Regions from separate parts of the Stenotrophomonas sp. STEN030 genome, predicted to be linked through region 2. Evidence: riboswitches for the same ligand, from Rfam matches in the RefSeq annotation. Region 2 holds a riboswitch; the other holds the start of a gene.
The links. A riboswitch is a leader RNA that binds a small molecule or an ion and turns the genes downstream of it on or off. The one in region 2 is predicted to bind thiamine pyrophosphate.

Region 1 (7,728 bases), on a different contig from region 2:
AGCGCTGGTGCGCAGCAGGCGCGCAGCGAAGCGGTACGGCAGATGCTGGGTCTGGCCGAGCCGGTCAAGCGCGTGGAGTGCTTCGATATCAGTCACACCATGGGTGAGGCCACGGTGGCCTCGTGCGTGGTGTTTGATGCTGCCGGCCCGGTGCGCGCGCAGTACCGGCGCTACAACATCAGTGGCATCGAGCCGGGCGACGATTACGCAGCCATGCGTCAGGCCATCGACCGCCGCTTCCGCCGTGCGGTGGAAGAGGGCGGGGTGTTGCCGGATGTATTGCTGATCGACGGTGGCGCCGGACAGTTGGCGCAGGCACAGGCGGCGCTGGCTGACCTCGGCGTGGAAGGGGTGATGCTGGTAGGAGTGGCCAAAGGCGTGGAGCGCCGCGCCGGCCACGAAGCGCTGGTGCTGCCTGATGGTCGCGAGCTGCGCCCCGGCGCGGCGTCACCGGCCCTGCAGTTCATCCAGCAGGTGCGTGACGAGGCCCATCGCTTTGCCATTACCGGCCATCGCGGGCGTCGCCAGAAGGCGCGCATGACCAGCAAACTCGAAGATATTCCCGGTATCGGCCCGCGCCGGCGCGCCAGCCTGCTCAAGCATTTCGGCGGGATTGCCGGTTTGAAGGCGGCAGGTGAGGCTGAAATCGCCCGCGTGGAAGGCATCAATGATGCCCTCGCTGCGCGTATCTACGCTAACCTTCATGGTCTGTCGGTACCCGATCCGGCGGCGGAGTAAGTTTGTAATGAAATTGACCATCCCCACCTGGCTGACATTGCTGCGGATCATGATGATCCCGGTGCTGGTGCTGGTGTTCTACTTGCCCTATGCCTGGACCAACTTCGCCTCGGCGGCGATTTTCGGCCTGGCGGCGATCACCGATTGGCTGGACGGCTGGGTGGCGCGCAAGTACGAGCAGCATTCGGCGTTCGGGGCATTCCTGGACCCGGTGGCGGACAAGTTGATGGTGGCGGTGGCCTTGTTCCTGATCGTGCAGGGGCATCCGACGCCGTGGATGGCGTTCTGGGCGGCGGTGATCGTGGGCCGTGAAATCGCAGTATCGGCGTTGCGCGAGTGGATGGCCGAGATCGGCCAGCGCGCCAAGGTGCGGGTGGCGATGATCGGCAAGGTCAAGACCACCGCGCAGATGGTGGCGTTGCTGTGCCTGTTGTACTCGGTGTCGCCCAATACCTCGTACAAAACCATCTGGATGGGTGAACCGGTTTTCCATATTGGTGACTGGATGTTGGCCATCGCGGCTTTGCTGACTCTGGTGTCTGCGCTGCAGTACCTGCGTGCGGCTTGGCCGAGCCTGCGTGAAGATGAAAAAGCTGCGCGCAATGGTGCGGTTAAAAAGTGAACAGGCTGTTGACACTGTGGCCAATGCATGTAGAATTTCGCCTCCCAAGCGGGAATAGCTCAGTTGGTAGAGCGCAACCTTGCCAAGGTTGAGGTCGCGAGTTCGAGTCTCGTTTCCCGCTCCAGTTTCAAACATCTTTCCACGCGGTTTATGGGTAGATGAGTAAATAGATGTAGCAAGCCTGCGGGAATAGCTCAGTTGGTAGAGCGCAACCTTGCCAAGGTTGAGGTCGCGAGTTCGAGTCTCGTTTCCCGCTCCAGTCTTGCGATACATCTTCGAATGCTGGTTGCTTGTTTTTCAGGCGCCGCATTCAATCCGCGGGAATAGCTCAGTTGGTAGAGCGCAACCTTGCCAAGGTTGAGGTCGCGAGTTCGAGTCTCGTTTCCCGCTCCAGATAATGACCTGCAGATTCCATGTGAAATCTGCAGGTGAGAAAAGGCCCCTGACGGGGCCTTTTTTATTGTCTGCAATTTGCCTTCAGCCAGCTGTTGCCGGCAACGGCAGCAGTGGCGATGCGAAGGATCGCTCAGCGCGCGCCGTGCGGGAGCGGTTCGGTGGTTGGGGAGTTGGCAGCCGCACTCCATGCACGCAGCCCGATCACGGCAAGACCGAGGAAGAATACGTACAGCGCCGCAGTCACGTGCAGTGACTTGAACATATAGGCGCCCACGTAGACCACATCGACCACGATCCACAGCCACCAGGTGGCGGTGTGGCGGCGTGCCTGCCACCACTGTGCGACCAGGCTCAATCCGGTCAGCATCGCGTCCAGCCACGGCAGCGATGCGTCGGTGAAGCTGTGCATGCCGGCACCAAGGGCGATGCCGCCGAGCAGGCCGATGCCCAGATCACGCAGCATCTTGCTGCGTGACAGGGGCACGATGCGCACGCTGCCTTCGTCGGCGGCGTGGCGGCGCCAGTTGACCCAGCCGTAAACCAGGAAAACGGCGAAGGCGAGCTGCAGCAGCGTGTCCGAGTACAACTTGGCTTCGGCGAACACCAGTGCGTACAGCGCCACCGACAACAGGCCGACCGGCCAGGCGACCATCCGCCGTTGTGCCATCAGCCAGACGCCGAGGATGCTGCATAGCGCGGCCGACCATTCGAGCGTTGCGCCGCTCACAGTGCGATGCTCACCGATACGCGTGCCTGCCGCGGTGCGCCCGGGAACAGGTAGTAATCGCCCATGCTGCTGCCGGTATCGCGCCAGTAGAAGCGATTGAAGAGATTGTCCACCGACAGGTTCCAGTTCACTGCGTGGCCTTGCAATTGATGCTGGAAGCCCAGGCCGGCATCGAACACGTTGTAACTCGGTGCGCGAACTGCACCATCAGCACGCGCGGTATTGGCCGAGGCGTAGCGCCAGCCGCCGGTCAGGTCCAGCCCTTCAACGAAGGGCAGCGCATAGCTCAGATGCACGCTGGTGCGCAGCTTGGGCACGTTGACCAGTTGGTGACCTTCGTAACTCGGCGTGCCGGTGTCGCGCGCACGCGCCCGCAATACGCTGGCGCTGGCGGTGATCTGCAGTGCATCGGTGAGCTGGCCGTTTGCGGTCAGCTCCAAGCCGACGTGGGCCTGCTTGCCTTGCTCGACGAAGGTGTAGCCGACATCACTGCCGTCGGGCTTTGCGTACTGGTACGGCTGGGTGGTGCGGAACAGTGCAGCGCCCAGGGTCAGTTGCTCGCTGCTGGCGTACTTCACGCCGACTTCGAGCTGGCGCGATTGCACTGCCGGCAGGAAGGTATCGGCATTGGCAGTCCAGAACGGTGCTTCCTGGCCGAGCGAGATGCCTTCGACATAGCTGGCGTAGGCATTGATGCTGTCGCTGGCCTTCCACATCACCGCGGTCTGCGGCAGGAAGCGCGATAGACGGCTGCGACGTTCTGGGTTGCCACGCTTGTCGTAGGCGCGCTCGTCCAGGCGCACGTAGCGGCCGCCGGCCAGCCACTGCCAGTCTTCATTGAGCTGGATGCGATCCAGTGCGAATACCGCGGTCTGGCGGCTGTCCAGGCGACGTGCGGACGCGCCCGGCATCAGCGGCGAGGGCTCGAATACCGGCAGCTGCTTGTCATGGATGTTGACCGTGCCTACGTACTCGTTGACGTTGCGGCGCTTGTCGACGGTGCGACGGAACCGGTCAGCACCGATGGTCAGCTGATGCCCGATGCTGCCGGTGTCGAAGCTGCCGCGCAGCTCGGCGCGCAGTTCCTGGTTGCGACGGGTGTCGTCCGGGCTGCGGTAGTCGTAGATGTCGTAATCGCCGTTAGGCGCGAAGTAATTGCCGGGCACGCTGCCATCGGCGCATTGCGCGGCGTAGTAGCAGCCATAGGCGAAGGCGACGTTGTCGTCGATCACCGTGCGGCTGTGGCTGACGGCAATGCGCGATTGCCAATTGGCGTTGAAATCGTAGGTGTGCAGTGCGGTGATGTTGGTGCTGGCGATGCCTACCGGCTTCTGCCACGGCTGATAGCCGAGCAACTGCTCACGGTCCACGCCGGTCGGCAGTTCACGTCCGCCCAGCAGCTGGTAGCCGGAGGCCGAGCGCTGCGCGCTGGTCTGGTAGTTGGCGTCGACTTCGAGCTTGCCGCGCTCGCCGATCAGCCAGTCGGTCGCCAGTGAATAGAAATTGCGGCGGCCATCGGCATGTTCGATATAGGAAGCGCTGTCGTCCCACGCTGCGTTGAAGCGCAGGCCGATGCGCGGGGTCAGCCAATGGCCGACGTCGATGGCGGCGTAGCGCGAGCCTTCGTTGTCGGTGCCCAGGGTGACGGTGCGTACTTCGGCCGGCCGCTTGCCGACGTAGTTGATGATGCCGCCCGGCGCCATTACGCCGGCCGCCAGACCTGCTTCACCCTTGAGCACTTCAACGGCTTGCAGATTTTCCAGCGCCAGCCGCTGTTCACCGGCAATCGACATGCCGTTGAAGCGGTAGCCGGTGGCGGTGTCCAGCGCGAAGCCGCGGATGGCGACGTTCTGGTAATAGCCGACCGGGGCGTAGGCGTCGCCCAATGAGGCGTCATTGCTGGCCAGCTCGGACAGCGAACGCACCTGTTGGTGGTCAAGGAAGTCGCGGTCCAGCACGTTCATCGATGCCGGCGTGCTTTTCCAGTCGCCGCTGCCAAAGCTGTTGGCGCGGGAATTGTCTGCTTCCGGCTGACGGGCCTGTACGCGTACGGCGGCCAGTTCGGTCGGGGAGTGTTCGGCAGCAGCATCAAGGCCGGTGTCGCTGGCGTACAGCGGCAGGGCGGCGCTCAGGGCGAGAGACAACAGCGTGGGGCGCAGGCAGCGGTTCATTCGATTCGTCTTCAGGCAACAAGGGAGACGAAGCGAAGGCGCGCATGCGCAGCGCCAATGACGGCGCGACGGCTGCTGCTCAAAGCTCCCTACGCCGGTGCAAACCGGATCAGGTTCCAAGGGACTCTCTCAGCCTGGCAAATCCAGGCACCCCCGCTTCAGGGCGCCATTTCACTACAAATGCGAATGATTTGCGAGTCGGGCCGCTTCAGGCAGCGGCGTGCAGCGACTGCAGCAAGGCCTGGCCGGGGGCGCTGGCGAACCATTCGGGGTGGCCCAGCATGAACGGCCGCCAGGCCACATCGGCATTCGCGGTGGAGCCGGTGATGCCTTCGAAATATTCGACTTCAGACAGTGCAAAGTCGAAATGCACCATTGGCAGCAGGTCGGCCAGCAGGTGTACCCGCTCAGCCGACAAGGGCGCTACCTCGCGGTAGCCTTCGAGCAAGGCCAATGCGATCTCGACACGTACCGCCTCGGCGCCGCGTTCCAGTTCCAGCCAGGCGATGGCATTGCGCTCGATCGCCGTGGCCAGGTCGAACAGGGCGCTGGTGGGGGAGGCCAGGCCGAAGTCGAGCACGCTGCTGACTTCCATCGCATTCTCACCATGGCCCCACAGCAGGTTGGAGACATGCCAGTCGTTGTGTGCCCAGAGCCGAGGTTCGGCCTGTAGGCGTGCTGCCAGGCCGATGTGCCAAGACATGACGCTGTGCTGCAGTTGTTGCTCCCAAGGAATGCGCGACAAGTAGCAGGCCAGACCGGGTCGGTTGCAGAGATCGGCTTTGAGGGCCGCGATCGGGTCTTCCGCACGGATCAGCTCATCACGTGCGACCAGTAGGTGGGTGCTGCGCTGGGGCGCGTCATAGCTGGAGGAGGCGCGGTGCAGGGTGGCCAGCATGCGGCCGGCAGCGCGCGCGCGTTCGACTTCGGTCAGCAGCGTCCACGATGGGGCATCCCGGTACAGGTCCTGTCCATCGGCCACGGCGTGCAGCTCGTAGGTCCAGTCGCCATGTTCGATGGCGGTCTGGTCATCGTGGCCATGCAGGAGCTGGGTAACCGGCACCCCTGCCTTGGCGAGGTGGGTGATGAAGTGATGCTCTTCCTGCAGGCAAGCAGCGCTACGGACCAGTCGATGGTGCCGTTTGACGAAAACCTTGCTGTGCGAGCCCTGAACAATAGCTGCGGCCGACATCGGTCGCGGACTGTGCCAAAGCAGGGTGCTGCCAGCGTCCAGCTGCGGGTAGTAATGGCACAACCAGGCAAGCTCGGTCGCATTGATGGCGGGCCAGTCGGCGGCCACCTCATCATTGTTCAGGCCTTGCACACGGTGTGATTGCTGGGTCATCGGAACAGGCTAGGACAGGTGATACGAGGGAGGCGCGATGGTACGCCAGCCCCGCCAAGGCTGCTGAATGTAGTGCCGAGCCATGCTCGGCAGGGGCCTTCCCGGTGTAGTGCCGAGCCATGCTCGGCAAGGGGGCCTTCCCGGTGTAGTGCCGAGCCATGCTCGGCAAGGGCCTTCCCGGTAAAGCCCCAGCCAAGCATGGCTCGGTTCTACAGGGGTTGCAGATCCAGCGCAGACAGTCAAACAACCCATGTGAAAGGAATTGTTAAAAAGCGCTGGCGTGCCCCTGCCGAAGTCTGTATCATTCGCCCCACACCGCGGGAATAGCTCAGTTGGTAGAGCGCAACCTTGCCAAGGTTGAGGTCGCGAGTTCGAGTCTCGTTTCCCGCTCCAAATCGGAAAGGGCCCCCGCAGCGGGGTCTTTTCATGTCGAGGCGGTGTAGTGCTTCGGCGGTGCAATTGTTTGGCCTGGTAGCAGAGTGGTTATGCAGCGGATTGCAAATCCGCGTACGCCGGTTCGATTCCGACCCAGGCCTCCAAGTAGTAAGCAAAAAGCCCTGAGAAATCAGGGCTTTTTTGTTTTTCGTAATTTCTGGGCCTTTCGCGAAATATCCGCATTCCGGGGCGAGATGTCCCGTTTGCGACTCGTTTTCGCGTGGCAAACTCACGTCAGCATACCTAAAGTGCCTGTACGCGAGTTTGCTGGAAGGTCATGGCGACAAAACGAAAGCGGGGGGACTCCTAGCACTACATCGTGGGCGGGGTAGGGCTGCTTCCCAAGCCGATCTACCTCAGTTTTGGGGTGGAGAAGGAGGGGGATGAGTACGTTGCAAGGTTGGAAGCGTTGCTCGATCGGGGAGTGGTGCCGGAGGAGTTCGTAGCGCCAAAGACCGATCCCAAGCGCCTCCGCGGTCGCGTGTCGGAGTGCTGCAGTAAACAGGCCATCTCCGTCGATGATGCCAAGCTGCTGCCGGTTGTGTTGTCGCGACTTCTGATAGAAATGGCCATGGCCGACCTCACGTTCTGTTGGGTAACCGAATGGGTCGCCTCGATGAAGCGTGCCCACACTCTGTCGCCATCAACATTTCGGCACCAGGTCGGTGTCCAGTCCCGCGCGCTGGACTGGCTCGCGGCCCAAGGCGAGCTCCCGACAAACCCATTGCGTTTGCTTCCCCGGGGCTACTCGGCCTACACGGCCGATGGCGCCGCTGTACGGGCCTGATCCGAGCCGCGCGGACATAGTTCGCGTGTTTCACGGGATAACCTGATTGGCACTGGAGGAGCGCAATCGCCGGTCGCGCAGTTTTATCGACGCCCGGACTCTTTGGGGGATCACCGACTGCATCGCGCAGTTCGAGCGGGATCCAGGCGAGCAGACTCGTCGCAATCTGGGCGCGTTGAAGGCGCGCGCTGCCCTGGCCCGCGAGCAGCTATTTCCGGAGAGGCTGGAAGAGCGCATGCCGCAGATTGCTGCCGTAGCGATGGGCTACATGAAAGATGAGCGCTTGAGCAATCGCGAGCGAGCCGCGGCCATGGGGGTCAGCGAGTCTGCGTATCGCCAAGGTTGGTCAGGTGTTGTCGATTGGCTGCTGACCCGGATTGTAGAGGCGGAGCAAGATGCGGCGCGGGTGTTCAGCCGGTCGTTGCGTGAGGAAGGGTCGGCAGGTTTAGTTTTGATCTAAAGAGCGCAGGCCTGCAGACCTGCCCCGGCGTGCGGGAGGGGGGGAAT
Region 2 (7,728 bases):
ACAGATCGCACTCGACGTGATGAAGGGCGGCGGTTCTGCGATGGACGCGGCTATCGCCGCAAATGCTGCGCTGGGCTTGATGGAACCTACCGGCAACGGCATTGGCGGCGACCTGTTCGCGATTGTCTGGGACCCGAAGACGCAAAAGCTCCATGGCTACAACGGCTCGGGCCGTTCGCCGCGCTCGCTGACGCTGGCGGAGTTGCAGCGGCGCGGTTTGAAGGAAATTCCAGCAACCGGACCACTGCCGGTGTCGGTACCCGGCGCGGTGGATGGCTGGTTCGCGTTGCACGAGCGCTTCGGTCGCAAGCCAATGGCGGAGAATCTGGCGCCGGCAATTGCCTATGCGCGCGCAGGGCATCCGGTATCGGAGGTCATCGCCTACTACTGGGATCGCTCGGTGCCCAAGCTGTCGCAGTATCCAGGCTTCAAGGAGCAATTCACCATCGATGGGCACGCGCCGCGCAAGGGGCAGATGTGGCGTAATCCGAATCTCGCAAACACCTTGCAGCAGATTGCCGACGGCGGCCGCGACGCATTCTACAAAGGCGACATCGCCCGCAGCATTGGTGACTACTTCAAGGCCAATGGCGGCTATCTGAGCTACGAGGACATGGCCGCTCACCAAGGCGAGTGGGTCGATCCGGTCAGCAGCAATTACCGTGGCTATGACGTGTGGGAGCTGCCGCCGAATAGCCAGGGTATCGCCGCGCTGCAGATCCTCAATGTGCTGGAAGGCTACGATTTCTCGAAGATTCCCTTTGGCTCGGCAGAACATATCCATTTGTTCGTCGAGGCCAAGAAACTGGCCTTCGCCGATCGCGCACGCTTCTACGCGGACCCTGCATTCTCGCCTGCGCCGGTACAGCGGCTGATCTCCAAAGAGTACGCCGCACAGCGGCGTGCGCTGATCTCGATGGACAAGGCCTTGAAGGAAGTGCAGCCGGGCACGCCCAGGCAGTTGGAGCAGGGCGACACCATCTACATGACCGTGGCTGATGCCGACGGCATGATGGTGTCACTGATCCAGTCCAATTATCGCGGCATGGGCAGCGGCATGGCGCCGCCGGGGCTGGGCTTCATCCTGCAGGACCGCGGCGAGATGTTCGTGCTGCAGAAAGATCACCCCAACGGTTATGCACCGGGCAAGCGGCCGTTCCAGACCATCATCCCGGCCTTCATCACCAAGGACGGCAAGCCGTTCGCCAGCTTTGGTGTGATGGGCGGCGCGATGCAGCCGCAAGGCCATGCGCAGATCGTGATGAACCTGGTCGATTTCGGCATGAACCTGCAGGAGGCCGGCGACGCACCGCGGATCCAGCATGAAGGCTCCACCGAGCCGACCGGGCAGGCCACGGCGATGAGTGACGGCGGCGAGGTCAATCTTGAAACCGGCTTTGCCTATGAGACGGTGCGCAGCCTGATGCGCAAGGGCCACCGCGTGGTGTTTGCCGACGGTCCTTATGGTGGTTATCAGGCGATCATGCGTGATCCGGAGAGCGGCGTTTACTATGGCGCTTCGGAAAGCCGCAAGGATGGGCAGGCTGCGGGTTATTAAGGCTCGTTGCTGAGCAAGCGGTGCTGTAACTGCGCCCATCCGTCGGCCAGAGCCAAAGGGGAGGGCGCTTTGAACTTGAGTGCAACTCCGGGACGCCGCCGATTGTCTGTAGTCAGGGGTCGGCGTTGGTGTCTGCTTCTGCGGCCATGCGTGCTTCTTCCTGCGCTGCCTGCTCGCGTTCGATCCACGCCTCCATCATGTGTCGCGCGCGCTGTGCGAGCCGACGTTGGCGGTTGTGCTCGGCGTCCAGTACCCGGTACAGCGAAATCATCACCAGCACCATCAACAACGCGAATGGCAATGCTGCAATGGTGATCATGCCCTGCAGTGCTTCAAGACCGCCTGCCAGCAGCAGCACCGCAGCGATCAGTGCAATGGCAATGCCCCATACCAGCTTGCGCGACAACGGAGGATCGCCGGCGTCATCGGTGGACATGCTGGCCAGCACCAGTACCGCAGAATCGGCGGAGGTGACGAAGAAGATGACCAGTAGTACCAGCGCCAAGCCCGACAGCAGCAACGAGGCCGGCATGCTGTCGAACAGCGTGAACAATACCGTTTCATAGCCATTGCCCAGCGCCTGGACCAGATCGGCCTGACCAAACAGCTGCGCCCACAGCGCGGTGCCGCCAAACACCGAGAACCACAGGAAACCGAGCAGGGTTGGCGCCAGTACCACCCCGACCACGAACTCGCGGACGCTGCGGCCGCGCGACACCCGCGCAATGAACGCGCCCACGAACGGCGCCCAGGCGATCCACCAGGCCCAGTAGAAGATGGTCCAGTCCGCGACCCAGGTGCTACCCGAGAAGGGCGACATGCGCAGGCTCATTGTCACCAGCTGGTTGAGGTAGGAGCCCAGCGTGGTGGTAAAGGTATCGAAAATAAAGCCGGTGGGGCCGAGCACCAGCACTGCGGCCAGCAGCAACGCCGCCAACGCCAGATTGAAGTTGGACAACCACTTGATGCCACGGTCCACGCCGCTGGTGGTGGAGATCATGTAGAGCACGAAGGCGATGGCGATGACGGTCATCTGCAGTGGCACGCCTGCGCTCACGCCGAACACCCGTTGCATGCCGGCGGCGATCTGGATGGTGCCGAACCCCAGCGTGGTGGCGACACCGATGGCAGTGGCTACCACGGCGGCAATGTTCACCAGCTTGCCGACCCAGCCACGATGATGGCGGCCGATGACCGGTTGCAACATGTCGCTGATCAGACCCCGGCCATTGCGGTTGTACTGGAACCAGGCCATTGCCAACCCGATCAGCGCATAGATCGCCCACGGGTGCAGGCCCCAATGAAAGAATGAGTAGCGCATCGCGGCACGGGCGGCATCCATGCTTTGCGGCGTCAGGCCTTCCGGCGGGGTGACGAAATGCGATACAGGCTCGGCCGCCCCCCAGAACACCAGGCCGATGCCCATGCCAGCGGCGAACAGCATCGACAGCCAGCTTGCACGGGAAAAGTCCGGCTCGGCGTCTTCGCCACCGATGCGCAGGCTGCCGAAGCGCCCGAACGCCAGATACAGCAGGAACGACAGCGTCAAAAACACGATCAGCAGGTACATCCAGCCGGCCCCGCGCACAACCTGGGTCAGCGCGGCCTGCACCACGTCGTTGAAGGGGCCTGGCGCGAGGCCAGCAATCAGCACCAGCAGCGCGACCAGTGCGATGGAGACACGAAACACCATGGAGGAGCTTCTCCGATCAAATAAGCGATTGAGGGGAGCGAGCCAGAGCTTGCAGGACAACCGGCGTGCACGATGGCAACGGGCCGGGAAAGGGGGAGCGGCAAGCGCCGCAAGGCAGTCATTGGGAACCAGCCGCAGCAGCATGCTACTGAATGGCACGTCACGATTACGTTAGTGAGCTGTGAGGTCATGTGCTTGACGGCTGTACCCGCAGCTAGCCAATCCTCGTTCCCGCCGGGTTGGCATTCTCGTCGATTGCAGGTCTAATGACGCCCGAAGCGGGGGTACCGCGGCCACTGGGCCACGGTTGAGACATACCCTTCGAACCTGATCCGGCTCATACCGGCGTAGGGAAGCTTCGTGTGCCGCCAGTCGATGTGCCCGCAATGGGCCAGGACCGGCTGGCGTACGCCTTCGCTTCGTTCCGTCATGCGAATCCCTCGCGTGGCCTTCGCACTTCGCGTGTGGATAGACAGGACGAATGCCAATGAACGCACAGCCCAGCCTGCAGCAACAGGCCCAGCAACTCTCCGAGTCGGTGACCCGGCCGATACCCGGTTCGCGCAAGATCTTCGTCGGGGGCTCGCGCCCGGACCTGCAGGTGCCGATGCGTGAGATCGCGCTGACCCGCACACCAACCCTGTTTGGCGGCGAAGAGAATCATCCGGTCACCGTGTATGACACCTCCGGCCCGTATACGGACCCACAGGCCAATATCGATCTGGCAGTTGGGCTGGCGGCGGTGCGCAGCGCCTGGATCGAGGAACGCGGCGATACCGAGCAGTTGGCCGGGCTCAGTTCAGAGTTCGGTCGTGGTCGCCAGCACGATGCCAGACTCGATGCCGTGCGTTTCCCCGGCCGCACGCTGCCCCGGCGTGCCATCGGCACTGCCAATGTCACCCAGATGCACTATGCGCGCCGTGGCATCGTTACCCCTGAGATGGAATACGTCGCCATCCGCGAGAACCAGCGACTGGACGCGGTGCGTGATGCCGGTCTGCTTGCGCAGCATCCGGGGCAGAGCTTTGGTGCCAACATCCAACAGATCATCACGCCGGAGTTCGTACGCGATGAAATTGCGCGTGGCCGTGCGGTGTTGCCGAACAACATCAACCATCCCGAGTGCGAGCCGATGATCATCGGCCGCAACTTCCTCACCAAGATCAACGCCAACATCGGCAACAGCGCGGTGTCGTCGGGTATCGCCGAGGAAGTGGAGAAGCTGGTGTGGGCGATCCGCTGGGGCGGCGATACGGTGATGGATCTGTCTACCGGCAAACATATCCATGAGACGCGCGAATGGATCGTGCGTAACTCGCCGGTGCCGATTGGCACCGTGCCGATCTACCAGGCGCTGGAGAAAGTCGATGGTCGCGCTGAAGCGCTGACCTGGGAGATCTTCCGCGACACCTTGATCGAGCAGGCCGAGCAGGGCGTGGACTATTTCACCATCCATGCCGGCGTGCTGCTGCGGCATGTGCCGCTGACGGCAAAGCGCGTTACCGGCATCGTCTCGCGCGGTGGCTCGATCATGGCCAAGTGGTGCTTGGCACATCACAAGGAGAACTTCCTTTACACACACTTCGAAGATATCTGCCAGATCATGAAGGCGTATGACGTCTCCTTCAGTCTCGGTGACGGCCTGCGCCCGGGCTGCATTGCCGATGCCAATGACGCGGCGCAGTTCGGTGAACTGGAAGCGTTGGGCGAGCTGACCAAGATTGCGTGGAAGCACGATGTGCAGACCATCATCGAAGGCCCCGGCCATGTGCCGATGCAGCTGATCAAACAGAACATGGACAAGCAGCTGCAGGAGTGCGGTGAAGCACCGTTCTATACGTTGGGGCCACTGACTACCGATATCGCGCCGGGTTACGACCACATCACCAGTGCGATCGGTGCGGCGATGATCGGCTGGTATGGCACGGCGATGCTTTGCTATGTGACGCCGAAGGAACACCTGGGTCTGCCCAACCGGCAGGACGTGCGCGACGGCATCATGGCTTACAAGATCGCCGCGCATGCCGCCGATCTGGCAAAGGGCCATCCGGGCGCACAGGTCCGTGACAACGCCTTGAGCAAGGCGCGCTTCGAGTTTCGTTGGGAAGATCAGTTCAACCTCGGTCTGGATCCGGAGAAGGCCAAGGAATTCCATGATGAGACGCTGCCGAAGGACGCGCACAAGTTGGCCCACTTCTGCTCGATGTGCGGCCCGCATTTCTGCTCGATGAAGATCACCCAGGATGTGCGTGAGTACGCTGCCGAGCAGGGGGTGGATGAGGCGCAGGCGCTGGTGACCGGGATGGCCGAGAAATCGGCGCAGTTCCGCGAGCAGGGCGCGCAGGTCTACCGGGTCGAATAAGCCGGTGAGTCGGGGCCGGGCATCCACGCGGGTGCCCCGGCCGCTGATTGACGCCAGCACGGGTACGGACGTGTTAGCGTGCAGCCGTCCACACCAGGGGTAGATCATGAAACTTCGCTTTGTTTCTCTGCTTTTCGTCTTGTCCACGCTGCTCCTGCTGGGCGCCTGCGCCAGCACCCCGCGCGTCGCCAGCCAGGCAGATCCTACTGCCGATTTTTCGAGCTACCGCAGCTTCGCGTTCTTCAGCCCGCTGGCGCTTGAGCAGCACGGCTATACCACCATCACCAGCAACCGCATCCGCGCGGCGGTGCGCGCGCAGATGGAGTCACGCGGTTACCGTTTCGATGAAGCCAATCCGGACCTGTGGGTGAACCTCAACGCCTATATGCAGGACAAGACCCAGGTCACCACGATGCCGGAAGTGGATTACGACTATTACTACAGCTATCGCGCCCGCGGTTATGTTGCCGTGCCGTACTGGCGCGACCGCACTGATGTACGTCAGTACACGGAAGGCACCTTGAACGTGGACGTGGTGGATGTGCGGAAGAAGCAACTGGTTTGGGAAGGCGTTGCGGTCGGCACAGTCGGACGGCTGAAGCCGGAACAGCGTGGCGAGCGGATCGATGCGGCGGTGGCAGCGATCTTTGCCACCTATCCGTATCGCGCCGGGATGGCAGCTAGCCCGACCCCCTGAGCTCCGCGCCTGCGGGCTTTGGATCAACTACACCGCTCGGCACTGGCAATGAAAGGATGCGTATGCACTCGCGCTTGAGGTGGATCGTGATGGCGCGCAGGCACCCGTCGGCATGGTTGCTGGCGGTGCAGCTGCTCGGTGTACTGCTCTACCCTGCGATGGAACACATGCCGGCCGGACGCGCGCTGTTCGGCGCGTTCGGCATGCTGGTGCTGGGTTTGGCGGTATGGGTGGTGCGGCGTAGCCCGCTGCTGTTGTGGCTGGCGTTGACGCTGGCGATCCCGGCGGTGGTGTTCTCGGTCGCCGGTGCATTGTTGGGGCGCCATTCGCTGATCGCGGTAGCGCAGGCATTCGAGAGCCTGCTGTATTTCTATACCTCATGTAGCTTGATTGCCTACATGCTGCAGGACCACAAGGTGACCCGCGATGAGCTGTTTGCCGCCGGCGCCACTTTTACCTTGCTGGCTTGGGCATTCGCGTTTGCCTATTCAGTATGCCAACACGTCTATCCAGGCAGTTTTGTCGCCACCAGCGAGGGTGATTTCAGGAGCTGGGTCGAGTTGCTTTATCTCAGCTTCAGCTTGTTGTCAGGGGTAGGCCTGAGTGACGTGGTTCCTGTGCATCCACAGGCACGTGCGTTGGTGATGCTGGAGCAGTTTGCAGGCGTTATGTACGTTGCGTTGGTGGTTTCACGGCTGGTTGGCCTGACCATCTACAAGGCAGAAAAAACTGAACGCTAGATAAAAAAAACGCGCCAGAAGGCGCGAATCATGTAGCTGATTATGTAATTTCGTCGGCGAGAGAGAGCCTGATGTCGTCCACGTTTGGCACGTGGGGAACTTCGTTAGAGTAATATCTGTTCCAGATAAAACATTTGCTCTGTGCGTTGATGCCTTTTGCGGAATTTGGCGGCTTGTAAGGGTTTGGACCCGGAAAGCTGGACACAGGATTGGTGTCCGCCAGCGATTTTGAAAGACCGCGATGGCAATGAACCCCACCGAAAAACCAAGCTCTGACCGACTGCGCGTCGGTGAGTGTCTGGTGGTGCTTTCCTCTCGTGAGGTGCATCTGCCAGGGACACGCAAGATCCAGCGGCTCACACCCAAATCGGTGGGGGTGTTGTTGGCGCTTGCGCGCAGGCCGGGGCAGGTGGTGACACGCGACGAGCTGTTTGCCGAGGTCTGGCCGGACACCATGCCGACCAATGACGTGCTGACCCAGGCGGTAACCCAGCTGCGCAAGACGTTTGCCGCAAGCGAGGCCGGTGAGGGTGCACCTTATATAGAAACCATCGCCAAGACAGGATATCGACTGCTTGCCGCGGTGGTTTGGGAGTCGAGTCCGGAAACTGCGATTGTTGATGCGCTCGAGAGCGCTGACGCGGCAGTCGCTGATCCAGCGTCTGCGGACACGCGCGA

Region 1: linked by a shared signal. The riboswitch ahead of ACVOLR_RS10255 (TonB-dependent siderophore receptor) and the one ahead of thiC (phosphomethylpyrimidine synthase ThiC) in region 2 are both predicted to bind thiamine pyrophosphate.

What each region holds. Positions count from the first base shown of each region.
Region 1 is NZ_JBRREB010000024.1:40,134-47,861, forward strand. It holds gene uvrC (excinuclease ABC subunit UvrC) at 1-738, shown strand, start outside; gene pgsA (CDP-diacylglycerol--glycerol-3-phosphate 3-phosphatidyltransferase) at 746-1,360, shown strand; tRNA gene ACVOLR_RS10235 (tRNA-Gly) at 1,409-1,484, shown strand; tRNA gene ACVOLR_RS10240 (tRNA-Gly) at 1,544-1,619, shown strand; tRNA gene ACVOLR_RS10245 (tRNA-Gly) at 1,678-1,753, shown strand; gene pnuC (nicotinamide riboside transporter PnuC) at 1,887-2,483, opposite strand; gene ACVOLR_RS10255 (TonB-dependent siderophore receptor) at 2,480-4,654, opposite strand; TPP riboswitch at 4,724-4,819, opposite strand; gene ACVOLR_RS10260 (phosphotransferase enzyme family protein) at 4,863-5,999, opposite strand; tRNA gene ACVOLR_RS10265 (tRNA-Gly) at 6,317-6,392, shown strand; tRNA gene ACVOLR_RS10270 (tRNA-Cys) at 6,465-6,538, shown strand; gene ACVOLR_RS10275 (hypothetical protein) at 6,754-7,221, shown strand; gene ACVOLR_RS10280 (hypothetical protein) at 7,268-7,681, shown strand.
Region 2 is NZ_JBRREB010000020.1:41,178-48,905, forward strand. It holds gene ggt (gamma-glutamyltransferase) at 1-1,558, shown strand, start outside; gene ACVOLR_RS08900 (BCCT family transporter) at 1,671-3,251, opposite strand; TPP riboswitch at 3,522-3,623, shown strand; gene thiC (phosphomethylpyrimidine synthase ThiC) at 3,739-5,613, shown strand; gene ACVOLR_RS08910 (DUF4136 domain-containing protein) at 5,753-6,310, shown strand; gene ACVOLR_RS08915 (ion channel) at 6,367-7,050, shown strand; gene ACVOLR_RS08920 (winged helix-turn-helix domain-containing protein) at 7,298-7,728, shown strand, end outside.